4 regions of the Staphylococcus saprophyticus subsp. saprophyticus ATCC 15305 genome follow, and region 3 is predicted to be linked to each of the others. Evidence: riboswitches for the same ligand, from Rfam matches in the RefSeq annotation. Region 3 holds a riboswitch; each other region holds the start of a gene.
What was found. A riboswitch is a leader RNA that binds a small molecule or an ion and turns the genes downstream of it on or off. The one in region 3 is predicted to bind thiamine pyrophosphate.
Positions count from the first base shown of each region.

Region 1 (8,472 bases), 770 kb from region 3:
AACGTCATCATTAATATTATATTAATTGGCGCGTTTATATTAAACCTAATCTTTGCTTTTACAATTATTTTTATGGAACGTAGATCTGCTGGTTCAATTTGGGCATGGCTACTAGTACTTGTGCTGATACCAATTTTAGGATTTATCATTTACTTATTCATTGGCAGACAAATTCAGCGGGACCATATATTTTCCTTAAATGATGAAGATAAAATTGGCATTGAAATGATTGTTAATGAGCAATTAGAAGCTTTAAAAAATGATGATTTTTCAAAAGGCAATCATCAAATTGTGAAATTTAAAGATATGGTACAAATGTTGTTATACAATAATGCTGCGTTCTTAACAACAGATAATGAAATTAGTATCTATACAGATGGCAAAGAAAAATTTGATGCACTGCTAAATGATATTAATAATGCAACAGACTATATTCATATCCAATATTATATATTTAGAAATGATAATCTCGGGAAAAAGATACTATCTGCACTTGAGCAGAAACTCGAAGAAGGCATTGAAGTGAAAATGCTATACGACGATATGGGGTCTAGGGGTTTATCTCTAAAACATTTTAAGAACTTTAGAAAAAAAGGTGGCCATGTTGAAGCATTTTTCCCTTCTAAATTGCCTTTAATTAATCTGAGAATGAATAATCGGAACCACCGTAAAATCGTGGTTATCGATGGTCATATTGGTTACGTAGGTGGATTCAATGTGGGTGATGAGTATTTAGGTCTTAAGAAAAAATTTGGTTACTGGAGAGACACACATCTAAGAATTGTTGGAGATGCTGTGAATGCCTTACAATTACGTTTTATGCTTGATTGGAATTCACAATCAACACGTGATCGCTTATCTTATGCTGAACGTTATTTCCCTGATGTTGATTCAGGTGGTACAACCGGTGTACAAATCGCTTCAAGTGGTCCCGATGAAACCTGGGAACAAATTAAATACGGTTATTTAAAAATGATTGCTTCAGCAAAAAAATCTATTTATATTCAATCGCCCTATTTCATACCTGATCAAGCATTTCTTGATGCAGTCAAAATAGCTGCACTGGGTGGTGTTGACGTAAATATTATGATTCCAAACAAGCCCGATCACCCTTTTGTTTATTGGGCGACTTATAATAATGTAGCTTCCCTTTTAGATGCAGGTGTCAATATCTTCCATTATAACAATGGCTTCCTACATTCTAAGACACTCGTTATAGATGATGAAGTAGCAAGTGTAGGTACAACTAATATGGATCATCGTAGTTTCACATTAAATTTTGAAATTAATGCATTTATCTATGATACATACATCTCAAAAGCATTAAGATCCGCTTTTGAAAGTGATTTACATGTATCTTATCAATTAACAAAAGAAATTTATGAACAAAGAAGTTTATGGATTAAATTTAAAGAAGGTATTTCACGACTATTGTCACCGATTTTATAAAAAATCAGGTCTAACGTAACAATTTCCCTACTGTTGCTTAGACCTTTTATTTTATGAATTTATTTAATATGACTAAACTGAGAGGTGTAGCTAATTTGAAAGAAACTGAAATACTAAACCGTGCATATAATTACATGTGTACATATCATAAAGATGACGCGACTGGCCATGATATTGCACATATTAATCGTGTATTGCGTTTAGCAACTTATATAGCTGAACAAGAACAATCGCAACACATGTTAACAATTCAACTAGCAAGTTTATTACATGACACTGTAGATAGTAAATTAACCAATCATGAAAAAGCGTTAACTAAGTTAAAAAGCTTTTTGAAAGACTTACAATTACCTAAAGAACAGCAACAACATATATTACATATAATTAAACATATAAGTTATAGACATGGTCAAAATAATGAAGTTTCATTAACACTTGAAGGACAAATTGTACGTGATGCAGATAGACTAGACGCAATAGGAGCGATTGGTATTGCACGCACTTTCCAATTTGCGGGTCATTTTAATGAACCCATGTGGGTTGAGCATTCAACAAAGCATATAACAGAGACGGATGACGCACATTATGATCAATGGTCGCCATCAGCGATCAAACATTTTTATGAAAAGCTTTTGAAATTAAAGTCATTAATGCATACAGAAACAGCAAAACAATTAGCAGCGCAAAGACATCAATATATGGAAAATTTTATCAATCAATTTTTCGAAGAATGGTATTTTTAGATAAAACATTGTAATCATACAAAAAAGCACAACCTACTGAGTAGATTGTGCTTTTTTAGTTCTTAAAAATAGTTTAACTTATTATTTCTTTTTATTTTTCTTAGAAACAACTTGCGTATTTTTACCTTTACCTGATGCTTCAGCTTTATTTTTCTCCATAGCTTCAATCATCGGTGCAACTTCTCTTTGTGCAAGTTTAGAGTAGTACATATTCGCTACTTGCGTTTGTACAATCAAGAATGCCGCACTGACTGACCAATATAGACCTAATGCTGAAACAGATGAGAATGAAATCCACACAATCATAATTGGTGAAATGACCATCATCATGTAACCCATTTGACGTTGTTCTGCTGGCATACTCTTACTTGATACGTATGCTTGTAAGAAGTATAAGATACCTGCAATAATTGTAATCCAAATGTCTGGTTTCGCTAGGTTAAACCATAAGAAATAAGGATGTTCTGTAAATCCACCGCTTGATGGATATTTCAATACGAAGAATAGTCCCATAATGATTGGCATTTGAATAAGGATTGGTAAACATCCTAACATGCTCTTCATCGGATTCATATCGTATTTTTTATAAACTTCCATCATTTCTGAGTTTGCTGCCATTTTTTCTTCTTGTGTACGCGAACGCTTAACCTTCTCTTGAATTGCATCAATATCCGGTTTTGCAACTTTCATTTTTTCACGCATCATATGACTATTTTTATAGTTTGATAACATGAATGGTAACAATACGATACGTATTACTAACACAAGTACTACGATTGCTAAACCATAGTCATTATTAAAACTAGTTCCCAACCAATGTATTACATTATCCATTGGCACATAAAACGTATTATAGAAGAAACCGTCTCTATTTTCAGGTTTAGAATAGTCACAGCCTGCTAAAAAGACCATTACACCTAATAATAAAGGTAGTAGTGCTTTCTTTTTCATTTTTCCACCTCTAATGATATATTCACATAGAATTTATTTTATCATACTCAAAGGGAAGTAGAAAACAAAAAAAGAAATATTTATACTTTATTCAACATTTTGTAAGAATTGACTAATTGTATTTGAAATATTTTCACTCTTTGTAATAGCTGAAATAATGGATATACCGTCTGCACCAGCTTGCATAACTTCCCTCGTATTTTCAACATTTATACCACCGATTGCTACGATTGGAAAATGATTAACATGCGCTCTTAATTTCGTTATCATTTCTGGCCCTACTGGTAAATTTGCATCATCTTTAGATGTCGTTGCGTACATTGGCCCAACGCCAATATAGTCCACATGTGCTAAATTAGATGTTTTATATTCATCTATATTACTAATGCTTAAACCAATAATTTTTCCTTTAAATTGTTCAGCAAATACTTTAACATCCATATCATCCTGACCAACATGAATCCCATCCGCACCAATCTTATTGGCTAAGGCAACATCATCATTAACGATAAATGGTACTGCATAATCATGACACAAAGCTAATAATTTCCGTGCTAAGTCCTCTTTTTCATCTCCAATTAATGCACCGTTACCTTTTTCTCTAAATTGGAACATGGTTATTCCAGATTCAAGTGCTTCAGTCACAACATCTATAATAGTTGTCTTACTTTCAATATCTTGCGTGCCACAAATAAAATACAGTTTCAAATTATTTTTATCAAACATTACTGCACCTCTTGTATATCACTTTGATTTGAATAATCATCATAAGTCACTTGATATAGTGCATCTAATAATAACGTCATAAATGTACCAGGACCTTTGTCTTCCGCAAGTTGCTCTGCCTTTTCCGCAGCGATATTATAAATTGAAGTGGCTTCAACTAACTGGCTGATTGAAGTTGTTTCATCTGTCGGTAAAAAACTAGCTATGACAGCACCTAATAAACAGCCTGCACCCGTTACTTTGGCCAACAAAGCCGATCCATTATTCAGTTGATATATTTGATTGTCTTGAATCACAACATCCTCTTTGCCAGTGATGATTATCGCACTATTTAATCGTTTATGCGCTTCTTTGGCAATTTCTATCGCATTTAAATTATCATCACTGTCCGTTCCTTTCATCTTAGCATCATTATTTATCAACGCTAAAATTTCAGATGCATTCCCTTTTATAACTACTACATCTACAGTATTTAAAAAAGTTTTACAAAAATCCTTGCGATATTGGGATGCACCGACAGCAACTGGATCAAATACAATTGGCGTGCCTACTTCATTAGCTGTTTTAGCAATTTCTAAAATGTCCTGCTCTCTATCTTTAGTTAAAGTACCAATATTAATGAGCAGTGCATTAGCAGGTGTTAACATATCTATCGCTTCTTCAGGTGCTTGACTCATTGCTGGGCTTGCACCCAAACTTAAAAGTCCGTTTGCCGTAAAGTTCTTTACGACATCGTTTGTGTAACAAATAACGAGTGGATTATTCGTTCTTAAATTATTTAAACTATTCATCATCTAGACCTACCTTTTTCATATATGCAAAGTGATTTACAGGTCCTCTACCTTGACCAATTTCTGGCGTATATTTAATGCTTAATGAAATAAATTTTTTAGCTTTTTTCACTGCGTCATAAATCGTTCTACCTTTTGCCAGTTCAGCTGTAATTACTGCTGAAAAAGTACAACCTGTACCATGGGTATGCTGCGTATCATAACGAGGTTCTTCAAACGTATAGACCTCATCTTTAGTAAATAAATAATCTTTAGCAGTTTCTAAATCTTCAGCATGTCCGCCTTTAATAACAACACCCTTACTCCCAATTTCATTAATAAATATGTTGCCTGCTTTATATATCGCTGCCTCATTATCAATCTTTAATCCAGTGATTTCTTCAGCTTCTGGTAAGTTTGGAGTCGCTACTGTTGCATAGGGTAACAATATATTTTGTAAATCTGCTTTCGCGTCATCATCCATCAATGAATCACCACTTTTAGCTAACATAACTGGATCAATAACATATGGTATCTCAGGATATTTCACTAAGTATTCTTGAATTAATTGCATCATTTCCTTTGAAGCAATCATACCAGTTTTAATGGCATGTGGTAATTCGTCATCAAACACACTTGCCAGTTGTTCAGATAACCACTGTGGCTCAAGATTGTGAATATGTTGTACACCTTTAGTGTTTTGCGCAACAATGCTTGTAACAGCCACCATACCATATACGCCACAAGCATGAAAAGATTTCAAATCTGCCATTACACCAGCACCTCCTGTTGGATCAGTACCAGCAATTGTCAATGCAATATTGGGTTTATTCATTTTTCATACCTCCATATGACCATGATTCTTCATTAAATGACATATTAAAAAAGTTTCTTTCATGTACTGTACTTTGTAAAAAGCATTGTTTTATCTCATTTTTTTCTTTTTCACTACAATGCTTCGTCAATTTATCCATTAAATTATCAAATACAATAACTAATTCATCCATTTCAGTACTATAAAATTCAAACCATTTAGCTAAAATAGAATCTTTATTTAATTCTTTATCCCTTAATGCTTCTTGAGCAATGAATTGATAAACATAAGGACAAGGTGCCATTGCAGCAATCGTATAAGCAGCATTTTCTTTAGCATACGCATTGAAATACATATGTTTAATATAATGATCGCCACTCGGTGGCCAAACTTTCTCTTGTACGATTTCATTATAACTTTCTTGGACATAATCCGCTAAAATTTCATGTGCTTCCACTTCACCATCTACTATAAATTGAATTTGTTCAACCAAAAATCGAACATCATTTAAGTTCCCCATTTTTGGAATTAACAGTGCGTATATATTCGCAAATTCATTTAAATAAGAAGCATCTGCTCTTAAATAGAATTTGGTTGCTTCAGTCGGTAAATTCCCATGTAACATACCTTGTATAAATGGATCGTGGTAGATTTGATTAATAATTGGTTTAGCTTCTTTTTTTAACTGTTCTGAAAATAACACAAAAATCCTCCTATAAATAAAAAAACTACATTCCCGACAGAAACGTAGTTAATTAATAGCGAGGATTTATACCCCAACTTTAGATTAAACTACTTTCCTACGTTGGTATTAACCAAATCAGGTTGTAAGGGTCTGAATTTAATCATCTCAGCCAACTGGCTCCCCTAGTAGCGTTTTTATATTTTATTTAATTAAAAGATAACAAAATACTGACAAATTTGCAAAATAACTGACTATAAAAAAAGCTGAGACATATATGTCTCAGCTTTAAATATTTATCTTAAGTTCATTACTACACTTAATTTTTTATGCAGTAACCCATTGTGAAGCGCCTGCTGTGTTGTAAAGTTTAACAGCTGCTGCGTCTTGTACTGCTTCAGGTGCTTCTGTTGGTGATACACCTTGATATTCAGATGGTGCTACTGAATCCCATGTGCTTTGTAAGAATTGATATTTTCCTGCTGCACCTGATGATGGGTTAACAGCTTTAAGGTCGCCGCCTGATTCACGTTGCGCGATTGCTTGTAAATGAGAGTTAACATTTACTGATGAACCTTCTGAAGCTTCACTTGAACTAGATTCATTTGAAGTTGATTCATTTGAGCTTGAAGTAGTTTGTGTAGTTGCTTCTTGTTGTGGTTGTTGTGTTTCTTCAGTTTGTGGTGCAGCTTCTTCTGCTGGTTGTTCAGTTGAAGCTTGCTCAGTTTGTTGTGGTTGTTCAACTTGTTGTGGTTGCTCAGCAGTTTCTTGTGCTGGTGCATTAGTTGAACCTTGTCCATAGCTCCAAGTCCAATATTGACCGTCTGATTGGAAGCTATAATCAGTATTATTGTAATTAAAGTTTATATTATAAGCACCGTCTTGTACTGGCGCTTCATTTAATGATTCTGGATTACTTTGAGCTTGTTGTGCTAATTGTGCTTTGTCAACGCCTTGTTCTGAAGCGTCTGCTGAATTTCCTGCTGCGAATCCTGTTACGCCAAGTCCAACTGCTAATGTTGATGCTACTACTGTTTTTTTCATTGTAAAAAAGTCCTCCTATAAGGTAATTAAGTTTATTTTTATTTATGATTAATTTGCAAATACAACTATAACATTCAAAAAATCGTTGTAGGTTACAGTGAAATAAAAAAAATCGGCTTTTTTTACAATGAAATTACATTTAATTTATCTTTGAATATAATTTTTTATCCCTTTAAAAACTTCTGTGATAGTTTTTAAAGGCTATGAAAAGTAAAATTTCACGTAATATGATTGTAATATATCAGATTATTCAGTTTTATTTAAATTACTTATTAGCGATTTGATTGCTGATTCTATATTAAATAAGCTATCCCTCTTATAGGGATATTTTAAGAGGGATAGCCAATAGAAGTATAATTGATAGTAGGATTTAAATGTATATTAAAGTGGATGATTAGATTAGGGGTAGATTTAGGGTGGGTGGTTTATACAATTTCATATATATCATTATTTTGTACGTTAATGTCTTTAAATGCATTTTGGGAATGCTCTAGCGGGAATGGTTCAAAAAGTAAATCATTTTTATCTTTGTTTTGTGGAGACATGAATTTAATTGATTCAATAAGTATTTCTGATACAAAATGCGTCTGACCTTCTTTTTCATATTTATGTGATTGCATTTGGCCTGTTATACCTACAAGTGAGCCTTGCTTCGTATATTTCTCAATGTTTGTTGCCATTTTTCCAAATGCTTTACAAAATAAATAATCACATACCGGGGTTTGATTCTTATCTTTATAGTTCCTTGATACAGCTACACAAAATGTAGCTAATTTTTTCTCCTCCTTATCATATATTTTAGGGTCCTTAGTTAGTCGCCCTACGATAACAATGTTATTAATCATATGTCACCTCCTTTATAACTATATTCTATGAATTTTACACAATACCGTCAAAGTACAATAACACAGAATTCAAAAGATGTTTTAATACTAAATTCTACAAATTTTACCTTTCTCTTTTAAAATTACGTTATAATGATTGTATAATTCGAATAATTGTAGAAGTTAAATTTATTAATTGGATGTGAGGACGATGAAATCATTTAAAGCTGTTCGATTTCAAATCGTATCAGATAGTGGTGGCGTTACAGAATATGAAATAGAAGATGGCGTTATTATCAATAAAGAAAATAGTGGAACTGGTTGGTTATTAGAAATTGTTATTTCAGATTATCATTATGAAACAATGAAACAATATATGGATGATGAAACTTTATTAGATATACGCGTAGTGATTACACGTCCAGCAAATGATCCGGCTCTTTTTGATGCGACGATTAAAAACATAAAA
Region 1 is NC_007350.1:814,456-822,927, reverse strand. It holds gene cls (cardiolipin synthase) at 1-1,449, shown strand, start outside; gene SSP_RS03925 (HD domain-containing protein) at 1,518-2,192, shown strand; gene yidC (membrane protein insertase YidC) at 2,274-3,143, opposite strand; gene thiE (thiamine phosphate synthase) at 3,231-3,869, opposite strand; gene thiM (hydroxyethylthiazole kinase) at 3,869-4,660, opposite strand; gene thiD (bifunctional hydroxymethylpyrimidine kinase/phosphomethylpyrimidine kinase) at 4,653-5,474, opposite strand; gene tenA (thiaminase II) at 5,467-6,156, opposite strand; TPP riboswitch at 6,234-6,332, opposite strand; gene SSP_RS03895 (transglycosylase family protein) at 6,463-7,179, opposite strand; gene SSP_RS03890 (single-stranded DNA-binding protein) at 7,605-8,024, opposite strand; gene SSP_RS03885 (YwpF-like family protein) at 8,215-8,472, shown strand, end outside.
Region 1: linked by a shared signal. The riboswitch ahead of tenA (thiaminase II) and the one ahead of SSP_RS07750 (3-oxoacyl-ACP reductase) in region 3 are both predicted to bind thiamine pyrophosphate.

Region 2 (8,472 bases), on a different replicon from region 3:
CTCACCTATTAAAGGCGAAAGTAAAATTCCATTGCGATAATGGCCAGCAATGACAAATAAGTCTTTATCCACTTCATCCATAATAGGCTGTTCGTTTTGACAATAAGGCCGTATACCTGACCATTGGTTTATGATTTTTCCATTTTTCAAATCTGGTATATAGTGCAAAGCTTGTGATTTAAGCCATGATTTACCAGAATTAGACACCCCAACTGAATAATCATTAAAGTAACTTGTTGCACCGATTAAATATCTATTTTTTAATTTTGGAATGACGTAACAACCATTAGTCAGAAACATGGTAATATTCAAGTTTAAATCAGGTTGTTCTACCAATAGCGCTTCTCCTTTTACCCCAATAACCGTTTCACAAGGTAAATATTGCTGTAAAAGTTTTCCTGTCCAAGCGCCTCCTGTGACAATTAACTTTTCAGTATAATAAGCTCCATTTCGTGTCTCCACACGGTACCCATCTTTTATGGATTCAATATGGGTTACAGTTGTTTGGTATATTCTATCTATATGTCTATTTGATAATGACTTCAACAACCCTTTAGTATAGCGGTTTGCATTGATTTGATTATCTTCAGGCATATAAATACCATTTGTATGTTTTGAAGTTATAGCACCGTTGGACATGTGTTGAACATCAGTAGGACTAAGACGTTCTACAGATGCAAAATGTTGTCTTAAAAATTGATATTGCTGTTCAATCTTTTTATTATCATAATGGTTCGTAGCCAATTTTATTAATCCACTATTTAAATACTCAATATCCACGCCAACCTCTTCCAACAAACTATCTCTTAGAGGTTTGAACATCTTTTGAGAAGTTGTTGCCAAACTAAACAAAGCACTATTTTTGGTGAATTCATTTTGCGCGCCTAACATCCCACCTGCTTTATAAGATGCATGCTTACCTGCTTCATCTCTATCTATCACAGCTATATTCGCAAAAGACTGACTTAACCCACGTGCGATTGACATGCCCATGACTCCCGATCCAATAATAATGACATCATACATGTCCATCCCACACTTCCTTCATGTTTATAAGTTTTTCTTTCGAATATTGATTAAAAACAGAAATACCGGCTATTCCTGAAAATCCATTAGGTAAAGAAGATAAAGTATGTTGATTAATACCTCCAATTGCAATAATCGGAATATCAATTTGTAGCGCTTCTTCAACCTCCGACTTTGCTCTAGGTGTTTGTTGAGGTTTAGATGACGTCTCGAATACGTGTCCAAATAATACAAAATCTAGCCCTAAATATTTAGCGTTAGCAATAGCATCTTTATGGTGCGTAGACATACTTATTTGCATATCGGGATAACTAGCTTGTACCTCCTCAATATAAGGATCACTTTCCCTAAAATGAATTGCCGACAAGTCACATTGTATGATTACATTGATATCACTATGAACAATAATCTTATCCTTAGGAAACTCATTTTTTAGTAATCCGTGAACCCACTGAATGACTTCTTCAGTATTCATTGGCACTCTTATTAATAAGTAATCGATAACGCCTTCGATTTCACAGTAATGCTTAATATGTGATTTAGACAAATCTTGATATGGTGTAATAGCAATAAACAATATTTTCACCCCAAATAAAAAAACGTTACTTTTCCTGGTGGAAAAATAACGTTGTATGATTACATTTATCATAGAAAACGCCACTTTCCTACGCCAGTGCGAACTGGATCAGGTTCTAGGAATCCCTCAGTTATTACTTCGGTCTCAGCCTTTATCAAAGGCACTTCCAGTGGTTTCTATCTATTAAATTTTCGTTTCATAATGTTTTAGTGATTACTTACAATCTAACTTATAATCATTTACTTTTCAAGTCTCACTTCAACTTTGACAACATGTATCCTAAAGTCAGCTGGCTTAATCGTGCATAATCACGCTTATAGAGACAACTCTAACAACCGTGCTGTTATCGGTCGTGTCTGACGATAGACTTCTTGATATATTTCAAAGTATTTAACATAGCGTTCATGATGCACTTCATTCGGCAGAAAAGTTCTATCATAGACGATAAATTGATCAACTACATCTTCTAGGCTTTCATACCAACTCAAACCGACAATAGCTAGCATTGCCGCCCCCATACAAGGCCCTTCTTCATATTTCAATTTACTGACTTTTGCATTAAATATATCTGCTTGCAATTGTAACCAAAAATCATTTCTTGCACCGCCACCGATTGATGTAATGTGCGTTATGTCCTTCCCTTGTTCACGTAAATGTACCAAAGTTTCATATAATGAATAAGTAATACCTTCAATTACTGATCTCGCTATGTCTGCATTTGTATGTAAAGTGCTTAGCCCGATAAAGCTACCTCTAATTTGCGAATCACCATGTGGTGTACGTTCACCTGATAGGTATGGGGCAAATAACAACCCTTCACTACCAATTGTAGAGTTACTTGCTAAGCTTAAAATTTGGTTAAAAGTTAAACCGGGAAACACATGTTTTTTTAACCAATTCAAACTATCTCCAGCAGCAAGCGTTACGCCCATTACATATGATTTATCTTCTACAACATGATTGAAATAGTGCAAATTATGACGATACGTCTTTCCTTCACCTGATTCACAAGTTAATAACGTACCAGAAGTACCAATACTGCATAATGTATCGTTGGATTTGATAACACCTGCACCAAGTGCACCACATGCATTATCGCCACCACCAGCAAAAACAGCTACCTCCCCTGTTAATCCTAATGATTTAGCTAGGCTGCTTTCTACATATCCAATAAAATCTCCAGATGATACAAGTGAGGGATAAATGTCGTGAATGCGAAATTGTGAGCCGGTTGTCTTTGACCAACTTTTTTGTTTTGGGTCCAATAATAATGTGCTCGAAGCATCTGAATATTCCATATTTATTTTACCAGTTAGCTTAAACCTCACGTAATCTTTAGGTAATAGGAACGTTGCTATCTTGTTCCAATTATTAGGTTCATTATCTTTTATCCAAAGCAATTTCGTTAATGTAAAACCTTCTAATACTGGGTTTGATAATATATAATCGCCAAATTGTTGTTCGATTGTTGTGCATTGATGGGTTGAACGAGTATCATTCCATAAAATTGCATTTCGAAGGGGTTTATTAGTACTATCTAATACCACTAAACTATGCATTTGACCAGATAACGATAAGCCTCTAATATAAATGTCGCTTAACGCGCTAGCACTTAATATTTGTCTAATACATGACTTGGTTGCCTCAAACCATTCGTCTGGTTGTTGCTCATTGCACCCAGATTGAAGTTGTATTATATCAAGTCCTTCACTAACTTTAGCTAGAACTTCTCCTTCTTTACTTACGGCTATAACTTTAACTGAACTTGTACCTATATCTATGCCTAACACTGCTTCATTCAATATCATCGATTCCTTTCTTTTGCTTTCTCTAATAAATTCGTTCTCGTTAAACCATAAGGGGAACTCATTACAGAAAATATATAACCTTCAGAAATACGTGCTAAAATAGCGGTTCTGTTGCAAAGTTGAATTTATAGTATAATTTTAACAAAAAGGAGTCTTCTGTATGAACTATTTCAGATATAAACAATTTAACAAGGATGTTATCACTGTAGCCGTTGGCTACTATCTAAGATATGCATTGAGTTATCGTGATATATCTGAAATATTAAGTGAACGTGGTGTAAACGTTCATCATTCAACGGTCTACCGTTGGGTTCAAGAATATGCCCCAATTTTGTATCAAATTTGGAAGAAAAAGCATAAAAAAGCTTATTACAAATGGCGTATTGATGAGACGTACATCAAAATAAAAGGAAAATGGAGCTATTTATATCGTGCCATTGATGCAGAGGGACATACATTAGATATTTGGTTGCGTAAGCAACGAGATAATCATTCAGCATATGCGTTTATCAAACGTCTCATTAAACAATTTGGTAAACCTCAAAAGGTAATTACAGATCAGGCACCTTCAACGAAGGTAGCAATGGCTAAAGTAATTAAAGCTTTTAAACTTAAACCTGGCTGTCATTGTACATCGAAATACCTGAATAACCTCATTGAGCAAGATCACCGTCATATTAAAGTAAGAAAGACAAGGTATCAAAGTATCAATACAGCAAAGAATACTTTAAAAGGTATTGAATGTATTTACGCTCTATATAAAAAGAACCGCAGGTCTCTTCAGATTTACGGATTTTCGCCATGCCACGAAATTAGCATCATGCTAGCAAGTTAAGCGAACACTGACATGATAAATTAGTGGTTAGCTATATTTTTTACTTTGCAACAGAACCAAAAATTTGATAGATATATTCGGTTGGATCAATTTCTTTTAAGTAATCTAAATCCCCATTTTTTAATTTCTTTTTAGCCTGTTTAAATAATCCTGAATAAACTAATACCTGTTTACCTTTAAGTGATTTATAGAATACATCAAATACTTTTTGATTTATTAAATAATCACTATCTTTACCAGAATACTTAGCCATTTCATATAACTCTTTATTATTATTTTGTCTTATTTTTTGAACTTGAACTTGTGTGATTTCTGAAATACCTGTTACATCACGCCATAAATCTAACCATTCTTGTTGACTAATATAATATCTTTTATCTGTGAAATACGATTTATTTACTGCAATTAACACGTGAAAATGAGGGTTATAATCATCTCTTTTTTTATTATATGTAATCTCTAACTTACGAACATATCCCTTTATAACACTATCTACTTTTTTTCTTTTTATAAGTTTTCTAAAAGAATTATTGTAACGTTTTATTTCATTTTCTAATTCATCACTCATTACGTTAGGTGTAGTTAAAGTTAAAAAGATAAACTCTTTTTTCTCTTGCTGCTTAATATATTGCATCATCAAGGATAAACCCAACGCATCTTTTCTGGCTTTTCTCCAAGCACAGACAGGACAAAATCGATTTTTACAAGAATTAGCTTTATATAATTTCTGTTTTTCTAAAGTTTTATCAGCTACAAAAGACAGAAATGTATTACAATCTTCAACTAAATCCATTTGATTCTCTCCAATATGACGTTTAATAAATTTCTGAAATACTTGATTTCTTTGTTTTTTCTCAGTATACTTTTCCATGTTATAACACATAAAAACAACTTAGTTTTCACAAACTATGATAATAAAAAAGTTGCTTTTTCCCCTTTCTATGTATGTTTTTTACTAGTCATTTAAAACGATACATTAATAGGTACGGAAAAGCAACTTTTTTTGTGTTTGAAAGCAGTCATATCAACACTTTAAGGGTAACTAGCCTCGCCGGCAATAGTTACCCTTATTATCAAGATAAGAAGAAACCGGCAAAAAACGACGAAAACGTAAGAGAAAAGACCTTAAAAAGTCTTTTCTCTTAAATCAATATTTCTAAGAATAAAGGTTACTTTTTTTCATCTTATAGTATATATTAGAACTAATATTCAGGAGGTATTTTATGAGAAAAATAATAGCAGAATTCTTAGGTACATTTATACTAGTTTTCTTCGGTACAGGAACAGCAGTGTTTATGAGTTTAAGTCCAGATAACAGCGTAGGCACACTTGGTGTCGCAATAGCATTTGGTCTAACAATAATTGCAGCTGCCTATGCAATAGGCGATATCTCTGGAGGTCATTTAAACCCTGCAGTTTCTTTAGGAATGTTTTTAGACAAACGTTTATCCTTAATAAACTTATTCATCTATACAATTTCCCAAACTATGGGCGCAATATTTGCTACATTTTTAATTTGGTCTATATCAAGCACATTAAAAACCGATCTTGACCAATACGGTGCAAACCTTCCTGGAGACCTATCTTTATCAGGTGCATTCTTAGTTGAAGTAATATTAACATTCGTCTTCGTATTCATCGTTTTATCAGTCACGACAACAAAATTTATCGCTCCAAATTTAGCAGTTCTTGTAATAGGTTTTACATTAACTATGGTTCATTTAATAGGTATCCCATTAACTGGTACCTCTGTAAATCCAGCACGAAGTATTGGACCTGCATTATTCACAGGTGGAGAAGCATTATCAACATTATGGATATTTATATTAGCTCCCCTTCTAGGTGCAGTTATTGCAGCTCTAACACATAAAATTTTAAGAAAACCAAACATACAATAATAAAATTCTAAAAGTTAATACTTTATTCCAATTGCTTTATTGACGTTGAGCCTCGGAACCCTTAACAATCCCAAAACTTGTCGAATGGTCGGCTTAATAGCTCACGCTATGCCGACATTCGTCTTCAAGTTTAGTTAAGGGTTCTTCTCAACATCAATAAATTCTCTCGGCATAAAAGCATGTTCGTATAAACATATACAACTTATTAAAAGTAAATTAAAGATTTAACAAAGCGACAATAAAACCAATAATAGAACATAAAGATCCAATAATTGATAAAACACCTTCAATTTCAGTAACACCTTTATCAGTCTTTTTTTTACTTTTACCACGTATCATTAAATATTCAGCTAAAGCAGAAAAGAAAATTCCACTAGAAAATGAAATAAATATTATAAAAATCCAAGAAAAATATTCACCACCCCAAAATGCTAAAATTAGACAAGAAAAACCTAAAGATACTTTATAAGGAGTACGCAACTCCATCTTTTCAAACTCATTTCCAATCCCAAAAAATCCTATAAAAACAAAAAGAGCACAAATCATTCTTGTTATTAAACCCGGATAAAAATAAAAAGTTAAAATGCTAGCCACAATAAAAACCACGCCTAAACCAAAACCAAAAGAAACATTTTCTTTTGTATCAACTTCATTATTACTTCCCAAAATATCAACTCCCTATAATAAATTTTATACTCCTAAATAAAACGACTGTATACAAAATTTAAAACTTGTTAAAACAAATTATGGAGCTCAAAATCAAGCTCCATTTAGTAAAAGATAAAATTAAATGGAGTGATTATTATGAGTTTAACCATTTTTCTTTATTCAATTCTGGCAAGTTTATTAGCAAATTATATCTACGAAAAATCTTCAAAATAAATAACTTTTTCGGGTCTACTTTGTACACTTTATCTACCTGGTAGACCCGATTGTTATTGCTTTACAGGTCTAAAATTCGTCGTTATAATCTAGTTAAATCCCGTAAGGGCGCACTTATGCGTTCTAAAAGAACGCGTGCAAAAACCATAATCGACCTTCGTCGATTTTTTTATTTCAAAATTAAAGAAACGGCTTGAGATATTCCGAGCAATTATAAAAATTAATTTGTCTTGAATATTGCTACTACATTCTTGAAAAAGTGATGTAGATTTATAGCCCATAACTTTTTTTGAATTACATCGACGATACGGCGTCGAAAGAAAAATAAATAGACCGTATGAAAGAAAAAGCTACCTCACTTTATCTGGGGTAGCTTTTATTTTTTTATGCCCTTATTTTGAATTTTAAAGGGTATTTTGAAGAATTAGGCGTAAATCATATAGTTTTATATCCAAAAAATTATATACGCTTTTAAAACGCAAATATGAGCCAAATAAATATATACTATTTTCAAAAACAAAAAATTGAGCAAATCCAGTGTCGATTTTTAAGACACTGCCCAGTTACATGCAAATTAAAATTTTCATGATTTTTTATAGTTCCTAACAGGGTTAAAATTTGTATAACGAAAGCATAATGTTTATATAACGTTAGTATAATAAAGCATTTTAACATTATACTTTTGATAATCGTTTAGCGTCGTCATCACAATAACTTTTAAAATACTCGTGCATAATTCAACAGCTGACCTCCCAATAACTACATGGTGTTATCGGGAGGTCAGCTGTTAGCACTTATATTTTGTTATTGTTCTTCCTCGATTTCGTCTATCATTTTGTGATTAATTTCTCTTTTTTCTTGTTCTGTTAAGTCATATAGTTCACTAGCTAAATACTCTTTTTGTTTCCAAATATAAAAAATTTGGTTCTGTTGCAAAGTTGAATTTATAGTATAATTTTAACAAAAAGGAGTCTTCTGTATGAACTATTTCAGATATAAACAATTTAACAAGGATGTTATCACTGTAGCCGTTGGCTACTATCTAAGATATGCATTGAGTTATCGTGATATATCTGAAATATTAAGTGAACGTGGTGTAAACGTTCATCATTCAACGGTCTACCGTTGGGTTCAAGAATATGCCCCAATTTTGTATCAAATTTGGAAGAAAAAGCATAAAAAAGCTTATTACAAATGGCGTATTGATGAGACGTACATCAAAATAAAAGGAAAATGGAGCTATTTATATCGTGCCATTGATGCAGAGGGACATACATTAGATATTTGGTTGCGTAAGCAACGAGATAATCATTCAGCATATGCGTTTATCAAACGTCTCATTAAACAATTTGGTAAACCTCAAAAGGTAATTACAGATCAGGCACCTTCAACGAAGGTAGCAATGGCTAAAGTAATTAAAGCTTTTAAACTTAAACCTGGCTGTCA
Region 2 is NC_007351.1:29,658-38,129, forward strand. It holds gene SSP_RS12440 (NAD(P)/FAD-dependent oxidoreductase) at 1-1,026, opposite strand, end outside; gene SSP_RS12445 (thiamine phosphate synthase) at 1,019-1,612, opposite strand; TPP riboswitch at 1,672-1,781, opposite strand; gene xylB (xylulokinase) at 1,918-3,405, opposite strand; gene SSP_RS12455 (IS6-like element IS257 family transposase) at 3,572-4,246, shown strand; gene SSP_RS12460 (protein rep) at 4,287-5,117, opposite strand; gene SSP_RS12465 (aquaporin) at 5,470-6,144, shown strand; gene SSP_RS12470 (hypothetical protein) at 6,361-6,810, opposite strand; partial or broken gene SSP_RS12885 (replication protein) at 7,831-7,950, opposite strand; gene SSP_RS12475 (IS6-like element IS257 family transposase) at 8,006-8,472, shown strand, end outside.
Region 2: linked by a shared signal. The riboswitch ahead of SSP_RS12445 (thiamine phosphate synthase) and the one ahead of SSP_RS07750 (3-oxoacyl-ACP reductase) in region 3 are both predicted to bind thiamine pyrophosphate.

Region 3 (8,472 bases):
TGATCATCACATATTAGATTTTTACTATGATGAGCTAAAAATCAATATGCAAGAAGAATCAGTGAGTAGATATCAATCAACCAATGGGCGTCAAAATATGAGCAGTTTATTTTCTATTAAATATCTAATGGTCAAGCGCTATCAACATAATATTCCTGCATACTTCAAAAAGATTAAAAACGATGGTCAATATGAAATTTATGAAAACACTTTAAATTTACCATCTGTACGTGTTTCTAATAAAAAGTATAATTCAAATGATTTACATAACCCTATTGATAAAGAACATGCAATGATGGATGGCGTTATTTTAAATAATAAAGGTGCATCTTATACGGCAAAGGCACCAAATTTATTAAATCAAACTCGTATCACGTACAAAGATATAGATAACAAACGCAATCATCAAATACATGCTTCTAAAAACGATAGCCATGTACAAATTCATATACCTAAACATTTAAGACAACGTTATCATGACTTTTATTTAACGATTAAAGTCAAACGTGGTCTACCAGATAGTAATTTTTCAGTCCAAATAAATAACTATACAAATAACCGCTTGTACAACAATTCGACTTATCGAACAGGTGTGGATACACAACTTTATAGAACACAACCTGATAAAAATGGTAATATAAATGTTGGGCTAAGCCCAACAGGTAATTACTATCTAGATATTCAAAGTTTGCATGGTGAAAACTACAATCATTTAAAATCAGCATATGCAAAGCAAAATAACGATGGACATTATACAGATATTAAAAATGGCGTGAAGGTTAAGTTAGGTCCTCACGAAAAAGGAATCGCTACGATTAATATACCGTATCGTGAAGGCATGACTGCATATGTCGACAACAAAAAAATTAAACCATTAAATGTGAATTATATGATGACTGGCGTGCCAGTTTCAAAAGATAGCAAAGAAATCATAATCAAATATCGTCCAAAATATTGGTATACGGTTACTGCTATTTCAATTATTTTCATTATAGGATCGCTATCATGGTTTATGAGAAAGAGATATAAAAACAAATAAATTCATAATTTAAAAGGAGTTTGTCGGAGATGAGGTATAACCATGTTTCGTAAACTTTGGTCTCACAAAGTTTCAAGATTATTTTGTATTATAGCAATGGGCATTTTAGTTGCACTATTAACATTTACACCGTACATCTATCGATATATAACGCAAGGTAATGTATTTAGTGGATCAGGTGACGGTTTTAGGCAAATGATGCCCTTTCAAATGTACCTTTATGAACACTTTAGCCAATTCAAACTATTTTATGATCACTCATTTGGGCTAGGTGGCGATTATGTTAAAGACTTATCATATTATTATTCGACCTCACCTTTAACATGGATTAACTTCATTTTTGTTTGGTTTTCAGAGATTTTATTTAATAGTCATCCTAACCAAATAAGTTATTGGGCAAGCAATCAAATTATTGTTGCTTTTGTCAAAGGTGTTGTCACGTTTGTCATTTCATTTTACTTTTTTAGATATTTAAAATTTAAAAATTATGCTACGTTGCTTGCTGCAATGCTTTATGCTTCATCAACGACTGTGATTTATTTTAATTTCACTTGGTCGTATTACGGTGATTTACTTATTTTCCTTCCTTTATCATTACTAGGTGTTGAACGATTTTATAAAGAAAAGAAAATTGGTTTATTCATATTCGCCATTGCACTAACCTTATTTTCAAATTTTTATTTTAGTTATTACGAAGCGATTGTCCTCCTAGCATACGTCGCTTATAGGTTTATCTTTCCACATCCAACTGATTTGGTTTCTCGGAAACAACAACTTATTTTGATTCCTATTGCAGTTATTTTAAGTACTTTAATAGGCATCTGGGGCTTTTATACGGGCGTTACTTCATTTTTCAATAACGATCGAGTTAGTAACCCATATTTTAAAATTCCACTGTTCACTGATTTCGCACGTCAAAAGCATTTTTTCACAAATGGTTTTTATATTACAGTGTCTATAATAACTGTGGTCGCTTTATTATCTTTTAAACTATACAAACATTATTATTATAGATTATTTGCAATTGCTACGTGGATCATGTTGATTGGGTCACTTACACCACATTTCGATAGCATGTTCAATGGATTTTCAACTCCAGAACGTAGATGGGTATACATATTTGCAATCATGTCTGCTGGCTTAATCGCCCTATTTATCCAGCACCTATCGGAATTAACTCTGAAAGCCTATATCTTAACCTGCATTCCAGTATGTATCATCATGCTAGTCATGAATATTATCGTTACAGATCAAAAAATGTCATGGATGATTATTTGTTTCATACTTATGGTATTTATCGCTTTATTATTATTTAAGAAAAACTTATTACAAAATCATTGGTTTAAGGTATCCATAATAGTTTTATTTGTAATTCAACAAGCATTCATATTATCTAATGATTACTATAATAATGTGAAAAGATATGAATCTACAAAACAAGCCATACAGGACTCTGATTATCATAGCCCAGCTTTAGCCAAAAAAATAAATGCAATAAACCACCAGCAAGATGATCCATTACATCGTATCGATTATATGTCTCAATATGGATTAAATTCACCAATGATTTACCATTTTAATGGCATTGCTTTATATTCAAGTATTTTCGATGGCGATATTTTAAAATATTATGATAAAACACTACAAATCAATATGCATACAGATAAAAACAGCACGTATCGTTTATTATCTAATCGCGCCAACTTAATGGCTTTATGGCATGTAGAGGACCGTATTCGTCGGCCTGATGATTTAAATATGCCCTATGGATTTACACAGAAAGATATAGTTCATCATTCTAAAAAAGAATCATTTATACATTCAGTTAATCAAATCCATTATCCAAGTGCACACATTACAGATAAGGTTTATAATGCGAATGATTTAAAATCACCCTTAGATAAAGAACAAGCCATGCTACAAGGTGTCGTTTTTGACAATAATACAGAAGCCAATCAATCGTTCAAGCCGAATAAAAACTTATTATCCGATGCTTCTGCAACACTAAAAGATGCACACAGATTAGATAATCATCAACTGATTATAGAAAAAGACAATGGTGGTATAAGTTACCAATTGCCTTCGTCTATTGCTAATAAATATAAAGATATGTACGTTGAAATGGATGTTGAATTACTTTCTCCAGATAAGGAACATGACGTTGGTATTAACGAATACAATCAACATCGTAATGAGTTATCTTATAAATATAGACGTTTTGTAACACCAGTCACAATGAGGGTTAAAGCAAACGAAAAACTTAATCTTAAATTGTCTAAAGGTAAGTATAGAGTGAATGTTAAAGGCATATATGGCGAAGATTATCATACCTTGCGCCATGCATCTAGTTCATTAGACGCTGTTAAAGTCACACAACAACGTAATGGCTATACGATTCATAAGCATAAAAATGATGCAGGCTACTTAGTCTTGCCAATGGCGTATAGAGATGGGATGCAAGCCTATGAAGGAGATAAAAAAGTCACTGTAAAGCAAGGTAATGGTATAATGACTGTCATTCCTGTTGATAAAGGACAAGAAATAATCAAACTCAAATATGCACCACCTTACCATAAAACATTAATTATTTTGACGGTGATAGGTATCATCTCAAGTATTATTTTTACAAAGCGCATTTCAAAATCTTCAAAAAGAGAAATTTAAGGACATATTTTTTTAGTCCCTATTTGGTCATATTAAAAGCCCACGACTTTGCCATTTACTAATCGTCGTGAGCTATATATTTAAATAAAAAAGCGATTCTCATAATGAGAACCGCTTTTTATATGCTTAATATGCTGATTAACGAATTTCTTTAATTCTAGCAGCTTTACCACGTAATTCACGTAGGTAGTATAATTTAGCACGACGAACTTTACCACGACGTGAAACTTCGATTTTTTCGATTTTTGGTGTGTGTAATGGGAAAGTACGTTCCACACCTACACCTGAAGAAATCTTACGAACAGTGAAAGTTTCTGAAATACCTCCACCACGGCGTTTGATTACTACACCTTCGAATACTTGGATACGTTCACGTGTACCTTCAATAATACGTACGTGCACTTTTAAAGTGTCACCTGGACGGAATGAAGGTAAATCTGTGCGTAATTGCGATTGAGTTACTGCTTCGATTAATTTGTGATTACTCATTATTTTTTCTCTCCTTCAACCTATGTTCTTGCCTCGACAAAATATAGCAGCGGATCATAGTGATTTTTCGTGTGTCGCACACTTAAAATATGTTAGCACATTGCTAGTCTTTTTTCAATTGCTTTTTGTATCTTTCTACAATATCTTTTTCTTCAACTGTCATTGGATACCGTTCTAATAAATCTGGTCGTTTTACAAATGTACGTAGAATTTTTTGTTCATGTCGCCATCGATCAATATGAGCATGATTACCTGAAAGTAATACATCCGGTACACTCATCCCTTTATATTCTCGTGGTCTTGTATATTGTGGGAATTCTAATAAGCCATCTTGGAATGAATCATCTTCATGAGATTGTTGGTTACCTAAAACACCTGGTAATAATCTCACTATGGCGTCTGTCATCACCATTGCAGGTAATTCGCCTCCCGTTAATACATAGTCTCCCATAGAAATCTCGTCTGTAACTAAGTGTTCACGTATTCTTTCGTCATAGCCTTCGTAATGACCACAAATAAACACTACATGTTCTGATTGGCTTAGTTCATTTGCTATCGCTTGTGTAAATGGTTTGCCTTGCGGACACATTAAAATCACTCTTGTGTCATCTGTTTTTTCAATACTTTCCATTGCATTAAAAATGGGTTCAGGCTTTAATACCATGCCTTGACCACCACCAAAAGGATAATCATCCACTTGATTATGTTTATTTTCTGCAAAATGTCTAAAATCAACTGTATTGACTGTTAACATATTTTTATCTTGTGCACGCTTTAAAATGGATTGGTTTAAAACACCATTAAACATTTCTGGAAATAAAGTTAGAAAATCAATCTTCATTAATCCAACAATCCTTCCATTGGTGTAATTTGAATACGTCTACCCTCTACATCAATATCCTTAACAACATCAGCGATATATGGAATCAAGTACTCTTTGTCACCTTTAACTACCCACACGTCATTTGCGCCTGTTTCGAAAATTTCTGTAACGCGTCCAATTGGTGTATCATCGTCATCAAATACAGTGCAACCAATGATATCTGAATAATAAAATTCATGTTCACCGAGTTCTATTTCTTCATGATCTCGTTCTTGCATAATGGTTTCACCTTTTAAATATTCAATATCATTAATATTATTAATGCCTTCAAATGTCAACATATGAAGACCTTTATGCATACGATAAGAAGCAATTGTGAATTCTAATGGCTCTTTATTTTTACGTTCAATAATTACAAGCTCCCCAGGCTGAAAGCGTGTTTCTGTAAAATCTGAATTTGATTTTACTTTTATTTCTCCTTTAATACCATGTGTATTAACAATTTTACCTATCTCTACCTTCATATACGTGCCTCCACTATTATTTATCTATTAAAATTGATTATGTATGCTATGATTTGTCTTATTATTATAACATGTGAAGTTATACGCAGTGACACAAATACAATATTCATGTAATGACATTTTTAAAATATCAACTTGCTTATATTATTATCGATAATGTCTATAAAAAAAGAGTACCCTTCAAGGTACCCTTACAAATCATATATTTGTTTATTTGTCGAAATCCTATTTTTGATCGTCAAATTTCTTCAAGATGCCTTCTCTTGATAAGATATTATGAACTGTATCAGTTGGTTTCGCACCATTTTTTAACCATTTAAGTGCTAATTCTTCGTCGATTTTAACTTCAGCTGCATTCACATTGTTTGGGTTGTAAGTACCGATTTGTTCGATATTACGACCGTCACGTGGTGCACGAGCATCAGCTGCTACGATACGATAGAATGGATTTCTTTTTGAACCTAAACGTGTTAAACGTAATTTAACTGCCATTTATATTCGCTCCTTTTGTTTTCATAGTTTTTATTTTCTACAAGAAATAATAATAACAGTAATTCAATAATTTGTAAAGAGTTTCTTCTTTACCAATTTCATTATTACGCAAAATTCTTTTTCTACTTTAATTCTTGGGAAGTCACATCTCCTTAATCACCCTTAACTTGACATAATTCACTAAAAAATATACATTTAACTTAAATTACATAACAAATGCACTAGGGGTGTTTCTAACTGAGATGAGTCTGACTCAAACCCTTTGAACCTGATCTAGTTTAAACTAGCGGAGGAAAGTGTGAAGTCTAGCATATTTCAATATTTTGAAGTACTTTGATACATATGTCGATATTCATTATACACAACCTTCTTTCAGGAGCGTTGTGTATTTTTTTATAGAAAATAAGGAGTGTATAAAATGAAAAAAACTGTAATTGTAACTGGTAGCAGTCGAGGATTAGGTGCGACAATCGTGAACACATTAGCGCAACAAGGACATAACGTTGTCATAAACTATCACAACAGCAGACAAGCTGCACAACAACTTGTAGATGAAATTGGAACTCATCAATCAATCGCTATCCAAGCAGATGTTACAAAACGCAATGAAATAGACGCGTTAGTTGAGAAAGCTACGCAATATTTTGGTCACATAGATGCTATAGTCAATAATGCACTTGTTGGCTTTAAATTTGACCCTGTTCAACAACAAGCATTTGTTGACCTTACATGGGAGGATTATCAACAACAAATTGATGGTACATTGAAAGCTGCTTTTAATTTGTGTCAAAGTGTTATACCTCAATTCATCGAAAGACAAAATGGCCATATCATTTCAATTGGTACAAATTTATTTCAAAATCCTGTCGTCCCTTATCATGAATATACAACAGCTAAAGCTGGTTTGATTGGTTTTTCACGCAATTTAGCTGCAGAATTAGGTCAATATGGTATCACATCTAATGTCGTTTCTGGCGGCTTATTAAAGACAACGGATGCAAGTGCAAGTACCACTACTGAAGTATTCGATTTAATTGCTCAAACCACTCCAATAAAAAAGGTAACCGCACCACAAGATGTTGCTAATATGGTTGCATATCTCGTATCAGATGAAGCAAATGGCATCACAGGTCAAAATTTTACAGTCGACGGTGGCTTAACAATGAACTAATAAGGAGGACTGAGTCATTCAATGACACAATCACAACATTTAAGCATTGGTGTACTTATCTATGCTTGTGGCCATCACCAGGCTGCATGGCGTATGCCACATTCAAGCATTGAGCGTATTGGTGATATTACTTATTATCAATCATTAGCAAGAACTGCAGAACAAGGCTTATTTGATGCCATATTTTTTGCTGACAATCAATCTTTTCCAGCTAGTTCGAAAAGTGATATGCCTGCATTTTGGTTTGATCCCCTCGTTAATTTAGCAGCAATATCGCAAGTTACACAACATGTGGGCCTAGTTGCTACGATATCTAGTACATTCTCCAATCCATTCACAGCTGCTAGACAACTACTCAGTCTAGACCATATGAGTCAAGGTCGTGCTGGTTGGAATTTAGTAACGTCAATGACTGATATGGAAGCTGCTAATCATAGTATGGACCATTTACCTGAACACGAGGAACGCTATAAAAAAGCAGATGAATTTGCACAAGTGATGAATCGTTTACTCGAATCATGGTCATTGGATGACTTTTTACACGATAAAGAAGATAATAAGTTAATCAATCCATCAGCAATCAACGCTATTAATCATGAAGGAGAACATTTCAATGTCCGTGGACCTTTAACAACCCCAAGTAGCCCTCAAGGGAAACCCATTGCAATGCAAGCGGGCGCCTCCGATCCTGGTATCGCATTAGCAACTAAATATGCTGATGCAGTTTATGCTGTTGCTTGGAATTTCAATCAAGCTAGCGCTTTCAAGAACAAATTAAATCAAAAATTGATACAAGAAGGTAAGCCTAAAGATAGTTTGAAAGTATTTCCTGGATTAGTTGCATATGTCGGACAAACTTATGAAGAAGCTTATGCAAAAAAACAAAAACTCGATGAATCTTTAGAAGTTGATACCGCTTTAAATCAATTAGCCTTTTTTATTCGTCAAAATTGCCATAGCTGGGATTTGGATGAACCGGTACCACCATTACCACCTGTCGAATCTTTTAAAGGACCTAAAGGACGCTATCAAACTGTGCTAGAAATCATTAAAGATAAAAATCCAACATTACGTGAGTTATTAGGTTATTTAAGTGCTGGAGGTGGGCATTTAACACTCATCGGAACACCAAAGGATATTGTAGATGAAATGGAACGCTGGTTTGACGCGGGTGTTGCGGATGGTTTTAACTTAATGCCTCCAGAATTTCCAAATAGTTTAGAAGATTTTGTCGATGATGTTGTGCCTGAATTACAAAAACGTGGATTGT
Region 3 is NC_007350.1:1,586,309-1,594,780, forward strand. It holds gene SSP_RS07720 (YfhO family protein) at 1-1,039, shown strand, start outside; gene SSP_RS07725 (YfhO family protein) at 1,082-3,703, shown strand; gene rplS (50S ribosomal protein L19) at 3,842-4,192, opposite strand; gene trmD (tRNA (guanosine(37)-N1)-methyltransferase TrmD) at 4,296-5,033, opposite strand; gene rimM (ribosome maturation factor RimM) at 5,033-5,539, opposite strand; gene rpsP (30S ribosomal protein S16) at 5,765-6,031, opposite strand; TPP riboswitch at 6,245-6,343, shown strand; gene SSP_RS07750 (3-oxoacyl-ACP reductase) at 6,450-7,202, shown strand; gene SSP_RS07755 (LLM class flavin-dependent oxidoreductase) at 7,224-8,472, shown strand, end outside.

Region 4 (8,472 bases), 190 kb from region 3:
CTTCCATGTTTCTTTCGTTTGATTTGTTACTGATCCTTTGTTAGTTCTTGATAATTCTGGTTCTTCTTCCCCAAGTTCTTGTTTTGTTAAAGGAAGTGATCTTCTTAAAAATAAGAAGTTCCAAATAGACATTTGTCCAAGTAACCACATGATAATAAAGAATGTGTTAACACTCAAAATATCAATAGGAATGATTTCATCGCTTTCAATTCTTCCGTATAAAACAATTTGCGTTATTAAGTAACTTATCCCATAACTGAAAATAATCCATAAATAATGATATTTTCTATGTTCTGTATTTAACTCGTCCTTATAAACGATATAACCAATATGAATTGCAAATGGTATTACGAAAATAATAGCAAAAAAGCTATAAACTTGAGTCATCAATATCAGTGTTATGATGAAAAAAAGAATACCAATAACTAAAAAGAATACTGAAATATCATAGTCATATCTTGTCGTTCTATATAAAGTAAAGCCAATCATAATGACACCAATACCAAATAAAGCAATAATGATGGCACTAATTATCGGGAAATTACCTATGTAATTACTCATTACTCTAATTATTTCACTAAAAAATGCATTTATAAAATCCCATACATTATGAATGTGCAAATCAATTTTACCTTTACCATTTAATTTATTAATTAATGGTAAATTAATTAAAATGATAAGACCTGTGAAAAGCGAAACGATGCCTATAACATAACTATATAATATCTCAGCGTGTTTCTTCAAAAAAGACATACCATTCACCTCAAAAGTTATTATATATGAACATTTAGTTCTTGTCTTTAATTATCTAATAAATAAGTCCATAGTATGATATAAAATGACTTATAGTCAAATTCCCACTTACAATTCATGTTTAAACAATTTTATAAATTTAACTTATTAAGTACATTATCGATGCATTATTTACATTATCCATTAATTAACATTAATCTCATATCAAACTATTGTAATTATATTGAAGTGTTTATATTTTATTCAATTGTGGTATATACTAAATATAGATAATCATAACTATGAAGGAGTGCTTTAATTATGAGTAAAGAAGAATTAAATAAAGAAGCAGCTGAAAAAGCTAAAAAAGCAGAGGATAAATTAAAAGAAGAAAAAGAATCTGCAAAAGATAACACTGAAGAAACTAAACAAAATATTCAAGATACTTTAGACTAGTATAGATACTTGGTATTAATAGTAATTCAATATAAATGTAAATCCGATATGGGAGTGCGACATCAAATCTTATCGAAATGAGGTTTGTGTCCATTCCTATTTTTAAGGGTTTTATAACATGATTACATGTAATAAACTTAAATAACAACGTTTGTCCTTAAAATAATCACTCTATTAACCAACAATTTCTAGCATAACCTTGACATAAACGACGAAAAGTCATACATTATAATTAAATTTAAATAAATCATTCGCACTAGGGGTGTTTTGTGACTGAGATGAGGTATACCCTCAAACCCTTTGAACCTGATCTAGATTAAACTAGCGTAGGAAAGTGTATTGCGATATCACTGAGTAACTTTGGTATCCGTATGCCTATATAAAAACGCGCAACTTTCTAGAAGGTTGTGCGTTTTTTATATTAGGAGGAACAATGATGTCAAAAGGTTTAAAACTATCCGAAATACTTGTAACTGTGCTTATCGCAGTTGTTTTCGCTATTATTTATAATATTTGGAATTTTGTCTATAAAGCTGTACAGGTAACTGGACTTCATTTTGAAGAACTCACTTATGGTGCCTGGTTTATGGCAGCAGTCGTAGCTTATCTCATAATTCCAAAAGCCGGTATTGCTGTGCTTGCAGAATTTGCTGCAGGTGCTGGTGAAACAATTGTAATGGGTCGTTTTGATATTGCAACGATGGTCTATGCATTATTACAAGGTTTAGCTTGCGAAATTATATTTGCTATTTTTCGATATAAATCACGTTCAGCAATGGTTGCGATGCTAGCAGGATTTTTAGCTTCAGTTGCAACACTACCTTTAGATTTTGCCTATGGTTATCTAGGAGAAGTCGCGGGTTGGAATCTTGCTTTATACATCATATTTAGATTAATTAGCGGTATTATCGTTGCCGGTCTCTTATCTTATTATATTGTTAAAGCACTTGACCAAACTGGTGTAACAAAATTATTCAGACCAGCAACCCAGAGTGATTATGACAATCTATAAGGAGTAATAATGTTGATAGCTACTAAAAATTTACGCTTGAAATATCCAAATGGTCAAAAAAAAATATTCGACAATTTGTCTATTCAAATAAAAGATAAAGAAAAGGTATTATTATTAGGTCCTTCTGGTTCAGGTAAAAGTACTTTATTAAACGTACTTAGTGGCATTGTGCCAAACTTGATAGATTTGCCGTTAAAATATGATGCATTAGAAGTCGATCCTTCAAGTGGTGTCATATTCCAAGATCCAGATACTCAATTTTGTATGCCTAAAGTTTATGAAGAACTTGCATTTGTACTAGAAAATCAACAAGTTCCTCGGGAAGAAATGGATCATCGTATTGAGGAAGCACTAATGACAGTTGGATTAAACGTGGACAAAAATCAATATATTAATGAATTAAGTGGCGGTATGAAACAAAAACTTGCGATTGCTGAGACAATTTTACAACAAGCAACGACACTATTTTTAGATGAACCTACCGCGATGTTAGATGTAGAGTCAACTGCTGATTTATGGCAAAAAATTCAATCATTGTGGCGAGACCAAACTGTACTTATAGTAGAACACAAAGTCGAACATATATGGCAACATGTCGATCGTGTCGTTTTAATGAATTATGATGGTGCCATCATTGCAGATGCCCCACCTTCTCAAATTTTAAATTATTATGAAGCGCTATTAACTGAATATGGTGTTTGGCATCCAAAAGCTTGGCATTCTGCACCAAAAGCACTAAATTTTTCAGATTCTGATTCATCTCATTTTAATTTCCAAATTCAAGATGCAGTTATTAAACGTGGAAAGCAGCAACTCATTAACATTCCTAAGTTAAATGTCAATGCGGGAGAATGGATATCCATTACCGGGTCCAATGGTTCAGGTAAAACTTCACTGCTCGAATCAATGATGCAATTAATTAAATATGAAGGTCAGATGTACATCAATCATCATATTTACACTAAAATTAAATCTGCAGCAAAATCTATGTATCTTGTGTATCAAAATCCCGAATTACAATTTATAACAAATTCTGTATACGACGAAATTCATATACAAAACAAAAACAAATTTAATTCAACGGATGAAGCTAAACAGCAAACTGAATCATTATTAAAAACGCTTAACTTAACATCAGTACAAATACAACACCCTTATGAATTATCTATGGGACAAAAACGACGCTTAAGTGTTGCCATTGCTTTAAGTGCTTCTTCTGATTTAATTTTACTTGACGAACCTACATTTGGACTTGATAGTCACAATACATTTAACCTAATTAAGCTGTTTCAACAGAGAATTAAACAAGGACAAACCATTATCATGGTTACACATGACCCAGAAATTATTGCACGTTACCCAACTCGAAGACTACATCTCGAACATCACCATTTAATAGAAAAGACAGGTGATACGTATGTTTGATATGTGGAAAAAACACCATTCCTTTATCGATGATGTAAATATCATTACTAAATTAGGGATTGCTGTTATATTATTCTTCTTTGTCATATTTGTTCATCAATTCGATTATATGTTTTATATTACGTGCTTAATGCTTGCTCTATTATTAATATTCAATGGCTTGCAATTTAAAATTACCTTAGTATTTATCACTTTTACGATACTTTTCAGTTTAGTGTCCGCATTATTCATGATTTTTTATGGTGATGGGACGCACTTACTATTCAAATTTGGGTTTATACAAATAACAACTGAAAGTTTGTATCGTGGCTTACATTTAGCGATGCGTACAACAACGGTTTCATTTTTTGGAATCTTAATTGCTTTTACTTCACAAATCGTTCTTGTATTTTATAGTTTAATGCAACATTTAAAAGTAAAACCCAAAGTAGCATATGCCTTTATGGCGGCAATACGCATGGTGCCATTAATGTTTATGTCTTTTTTACAATTAAGAAAATCATTAAAAATACGTTATCAATTAATAAGTGCCCAAAATTATCGAGGTATAAAAAGAGTCAAGCACCTCATCATTCCGTTATTAAGTCAAAACATCAGGAAGGCACATCAGCTTTCAGTAGCAATGGAAAAAAAAGGCTTCAAAGATGGGCCTCGAACATATTATTATCCTGCACCTTTCTCGTATAAAGATATTCTGTTAATTATAGTTATGGGACTCATATTAATAAGTGCCTATTACTTATCACTATATTTCCCAATAACTGGAATCGACGATGTCCGTATAACAAGTATTTATTAAAAAAGTTCAACTAACTTTTCGAAATCATTTTTATCCAAAAAAATAAAAGCGATGGAACAAAACCTAAACCAGTTTGTTCCATCGCTTTTTTGCTATTTTTGTTTTATCGCTTTGTCACTGATGTCAGAACGATAAAATAATGCATTACTTTGAATTTGGTCAACCGCTTCATAAGCATTAGCTTTAGCTTCACTAATGTCGCTACCTTCGCCTAAAGCGAGAATAACACGACCTCCTGAAGTTACGTAATGTTGATCAACTTTATTTAAACCACTTACAAAGTATCTTCCATCTAATGTAAACCCTGAAACGACCTCACCTTTATTATAAGTACCTGGATAGCCTTTAGACGCAAGCATAACCCCTACAACCGCATCTTTTTTCCACTTAAATTGAATCGGTTGCTTCGCCTCTAAATCTAAAATGTGTTGCATCAAATCACTTTCCATTCGAGTCAACAACACTTGCGCTTCTGGATCTCCAAACCTTGCATTAAACTCAATCACCTTAGGACCATCTTTTGTTATAATTGCGCCTATATATAGCACACCAAAAAATGAATAGCCCTCTTTCGCCATTGCTTGTGCAATTGGCTGAGCAATTTCTTTATTTGTACGTTCTATCATACCCTTATCAATATGAGGTACCGGACAGTATGCTCCCATACCACCAGTATTAGGACCTTCATCATTGTCAAACGCACGTTTATGATCTTGCGCAATACAATCAAATGGCACAGCATAATCTTGATTAACAAATGTCATAAGTGAAAATTCCTCGCCTTCAAGAAATTGTTCAAATACAACTGTGCCATTTTCTTCAGAATATAAAATGTCTATTCCTTCACGTGCTTCATCGATATTATTAGCAATAATAACACCTTTACCTGCGGCTAATCCATCTTTTTTCAGTACAATTGGAAATTCACATGTGTCAATATAGGCTAATGCATCTGTTTTGTTATTTGTTTCTTTGTAAGCTGCAGTTGGAATGTCATACTTTTCCATGAGTTGTTTTGCAAATAATTTTGAACCTTCAATTTGTGCTGCAGCTTCATTTGGACCAAATACTTTTATATTTTCTGTTTGCAATTTATCGGTTAATCCTTCGGTTAATGGCTGTTCAGGTCCAATAATTACCCATGAAACATTCTGTGTCTTAGCAAAATCTACAATTTTTTCATGATTCGCTTCATCTATATCTGTATGTACTGTCGCTATATTTTTCATAGCGCCATTGCCTGGTATCACATGAATTTCATTAATAAGTGGAGACTGTTTTAATTTAAATGCTAATACATGCTCTCTACCACCTGCACCAATTACGAGTACTTTCATAAGCTACATTTCCTCCAATATTAATTAATGTTTAAAATGTCTTACGCCTGTTGTAACCATTGCAATACCATGTTTATTTGCCATATCAATAGATTCTTGATCTTTGATAGAACCACCTGGTTGAATAATTGCTTTAATACCAGAATTTGCAGCTAATTCTACCGTGTCATCCATAGGGAAGAAACCATCTGAAACCATAGCAACGTCATCGTTTATTTCAATCGCTCTTTCAATTGCAATTTGAGCAGAACCTACTCTATTCATTTGACCTGCACCAATACCCACTGTTTGTTTTGCATTACTTAAGATAACAGCATTACTTTTAACTGATGCAACAACTTTCCATCCAAGAAGCATAGCATCCCATTGCGCTTCTGTTGGCTCAACTTCTGTAACGACTGTCATGTCTTCTCTATTTAATTTGACATTATCTTTATCTTGTACAAGATAACCTCCTGATACAGAGACAAGTTCTTGTTCACTATTATCAATTGTCATATCAATCTCTAAAAGCCTAATATTTTTCTTTTTACCTAACACTTCTAGAGCTTCTTGTGTAAATTTTGGTGCAATAACAACTTCTAAAAAGATACCATGCAATACTTCTGCCAATGATTTTTCTACAGTTCTATTCAAAGCAACAATACCACCAAAAATAGACTGATTATCTGCATCGAAAGCATGTTTATATGCCTCATCAATTGTTTCAGCAACGCCCACGCCACATGGATTCATATGCTTAACAGCAACAGCAGCAGGTTGTTCAAATTGTTTCACCAATGATAACGCTGCATCCGCATCTTTGATATTGTTATAGCTTAATTGCTTGCCATGTAATTGTTTGGCACCTGCTAAAGTATGTTTGGCATCAGATGTTCTAACAAAATAAGCTGATTGTTGTGGATTTTCACCATAACGTAAACTTTCCTTATTATCTTTAAAATAGTCTACAATCGCTGCGTCATATTCATTTGTATGTTCAAATACTTTAATCATAAGTGATTTGCGATAAGCTTCATCTAATGTGCCATTTTTCAATTTATCAATCACTTCATTATAATCAGCAGGATGTACAACGGTGATAACATGTTTGAAGTTCTTTGCTGCAGCACGCAGCATCGTTGGTCCACCGATATCAATGTTTTCAATTGCATCTTCTTCTGTCACATTAGGGTTTGCAACCGTTTCTTTAAATGGATATAAATTGACAACTACCATATCTATTAAATCAATACCTTGTGCTTGCAGTTGTTCTAAATGTTCAGGTTTATCTCTATCAGCTAAAATACCGCCGTGTACAGATGGATGTAATGTTTTAACTCTGCCATCCATAATTTCTTCAAACTCTGTCAACTCTGAAATCGACTTCACAGGTAACCCGCCATTGGCTAATTCACGCATTGTTCCGCCCGTTGAATATAATTCATAATTTTGCTCTATTAATGATTGACCAAAGGTTACAATACCTGCTTTATTAGACACACTTAATATTGCTTTCTTCATTTAAATTAGCACCTCTTATTGAATGATTTTTGATATGACTTCTGGATATAATTCATGCTCTATTGCTTTAATTCTTTCTTCAAGATCAGATTTATTATCGTCCGGATAAATATCACATTGACGTTGTTCAATAATTTCTCCCGTATCCATACCACTGTCAACATAATGTACTGTTGAACCAGTTATTGTATCGCCACTTGCTAGCGCTTGTCCTATAGCATCTTTCCCTTTATATTTTGGTAATAATGAAGGGTGAATATTTAAAATGCGTTTATCATAAGCTCTTAAAATATTTTCACCTATTAATTTCATATAGCCAGCTAGAACAATCCACTCTACTTTTTCAGACGTTAACCATTCTATAATTTTACGTTCATAATCCGCTTTAGAATCAAAATTTTTCAATTCATTAATATGAACATCTAAATGATATTTGCGCGCGCGTTCAATACAATATGCATTTACTTGATCTGTATAAAGTGAGGTTACTTCAATATTTGGTAGTTCCCCTTGTTTGATTTTAGACATAATACTTTCAAAATTACTTCCAGAACCAGAAGCAAATATAGCTATTTTGGTCAATTTTATACCCCCGTTAATTGGATTGGTTCGTTGCCTTTAACAGTTTCACCAATTTTATATGCCTTGATATTTTGACCATTAAGTATTTCTAATGTTGATTCAACTTGGTTATTATCAACGACTAAAGTAAAGCCAATACCCATGTTAAAAATGTTATACATTTCATCAGTTGAGATGTTTCCTTGTTCTTGTAACCAATCAAATATAGCTGGCGTAGGAAATTGCGTGACATCAATCTTGGCTGTTATCCCCTCAGGTAAGGCTCTAGGTATATTTTCATAAAAACCGCCCCCTGTAATATGGGTCATGGCATATATCTTAATAGATGATTTAACAGCTAACACGGGTTTTACATATAAACGTGTGGGTTTCAAAAAAGCATCTAAAAATGTCTGTTCTTGATTGAATGGTTCACTTAATTTAATACCTGATTGTTGTATTAATTTTCTAACTAAACTATAACCATTGGAATGTATGCCACTAGATTCAAGACCTATAATTGCTTGTCCAGGTTCAACAGATGAGCCATCAATATAGTCATCCTTTTCTACTGCACCTACTGCGAAGCCTGCTAAATCATATTCACCCTCGTGATACATTTCTCCCATTTCAGCTGTTTCTCCACC
Region 4 is NC_007350.1:1,779,246-1,787,717, forward strand. It holds gene auxA (lipoteichoic acid stability factor AuxA) at 1-753, opposite strand, end outside; gene graF (glycopeptide resistance-associated protein GraF) at 1,054-1,188, shown strand; TPP riboswitch at 1,437-1,538, shown strand; gene SSP_RS08615 (ECF transporter S component) at 1,625-2,200, shown strand; gene SSP_RS08620 (ABC transporter ATP-binding protein) at 2,213-3,625, shown strand; gene SSP_RS08625 (energy-coupling factor transporter transmembrane component T family protein) at 3,618-4,424, shown strand; gene purD (phosphoribosylamine--glycine ligase) at 4,517-5,761, opposite strand; gene purH (bifunctional phosphoribosylaminoimidazolecarboxamide formyltransferase/IMP cyclohydrolase) at 5,786-7,264, opposite strand; gene purN (phosphoribosylglycinamide formyltransferase) at 7,280-7,846, opposite strand; gene purM (phosphoribosylformylglycinamidine cyclo-ligase) at 7,849-8,472, opposite strand, start outside.
Region 4: linked by a shared signal. The riboswitch ahead of SSP_RS08615 (ECF transporter S component) and the one ahead of SSP_RS07750 (3-oxoacyl-ACP reductase) in region 3 are both predicted to bind thiamine pyrophosphate.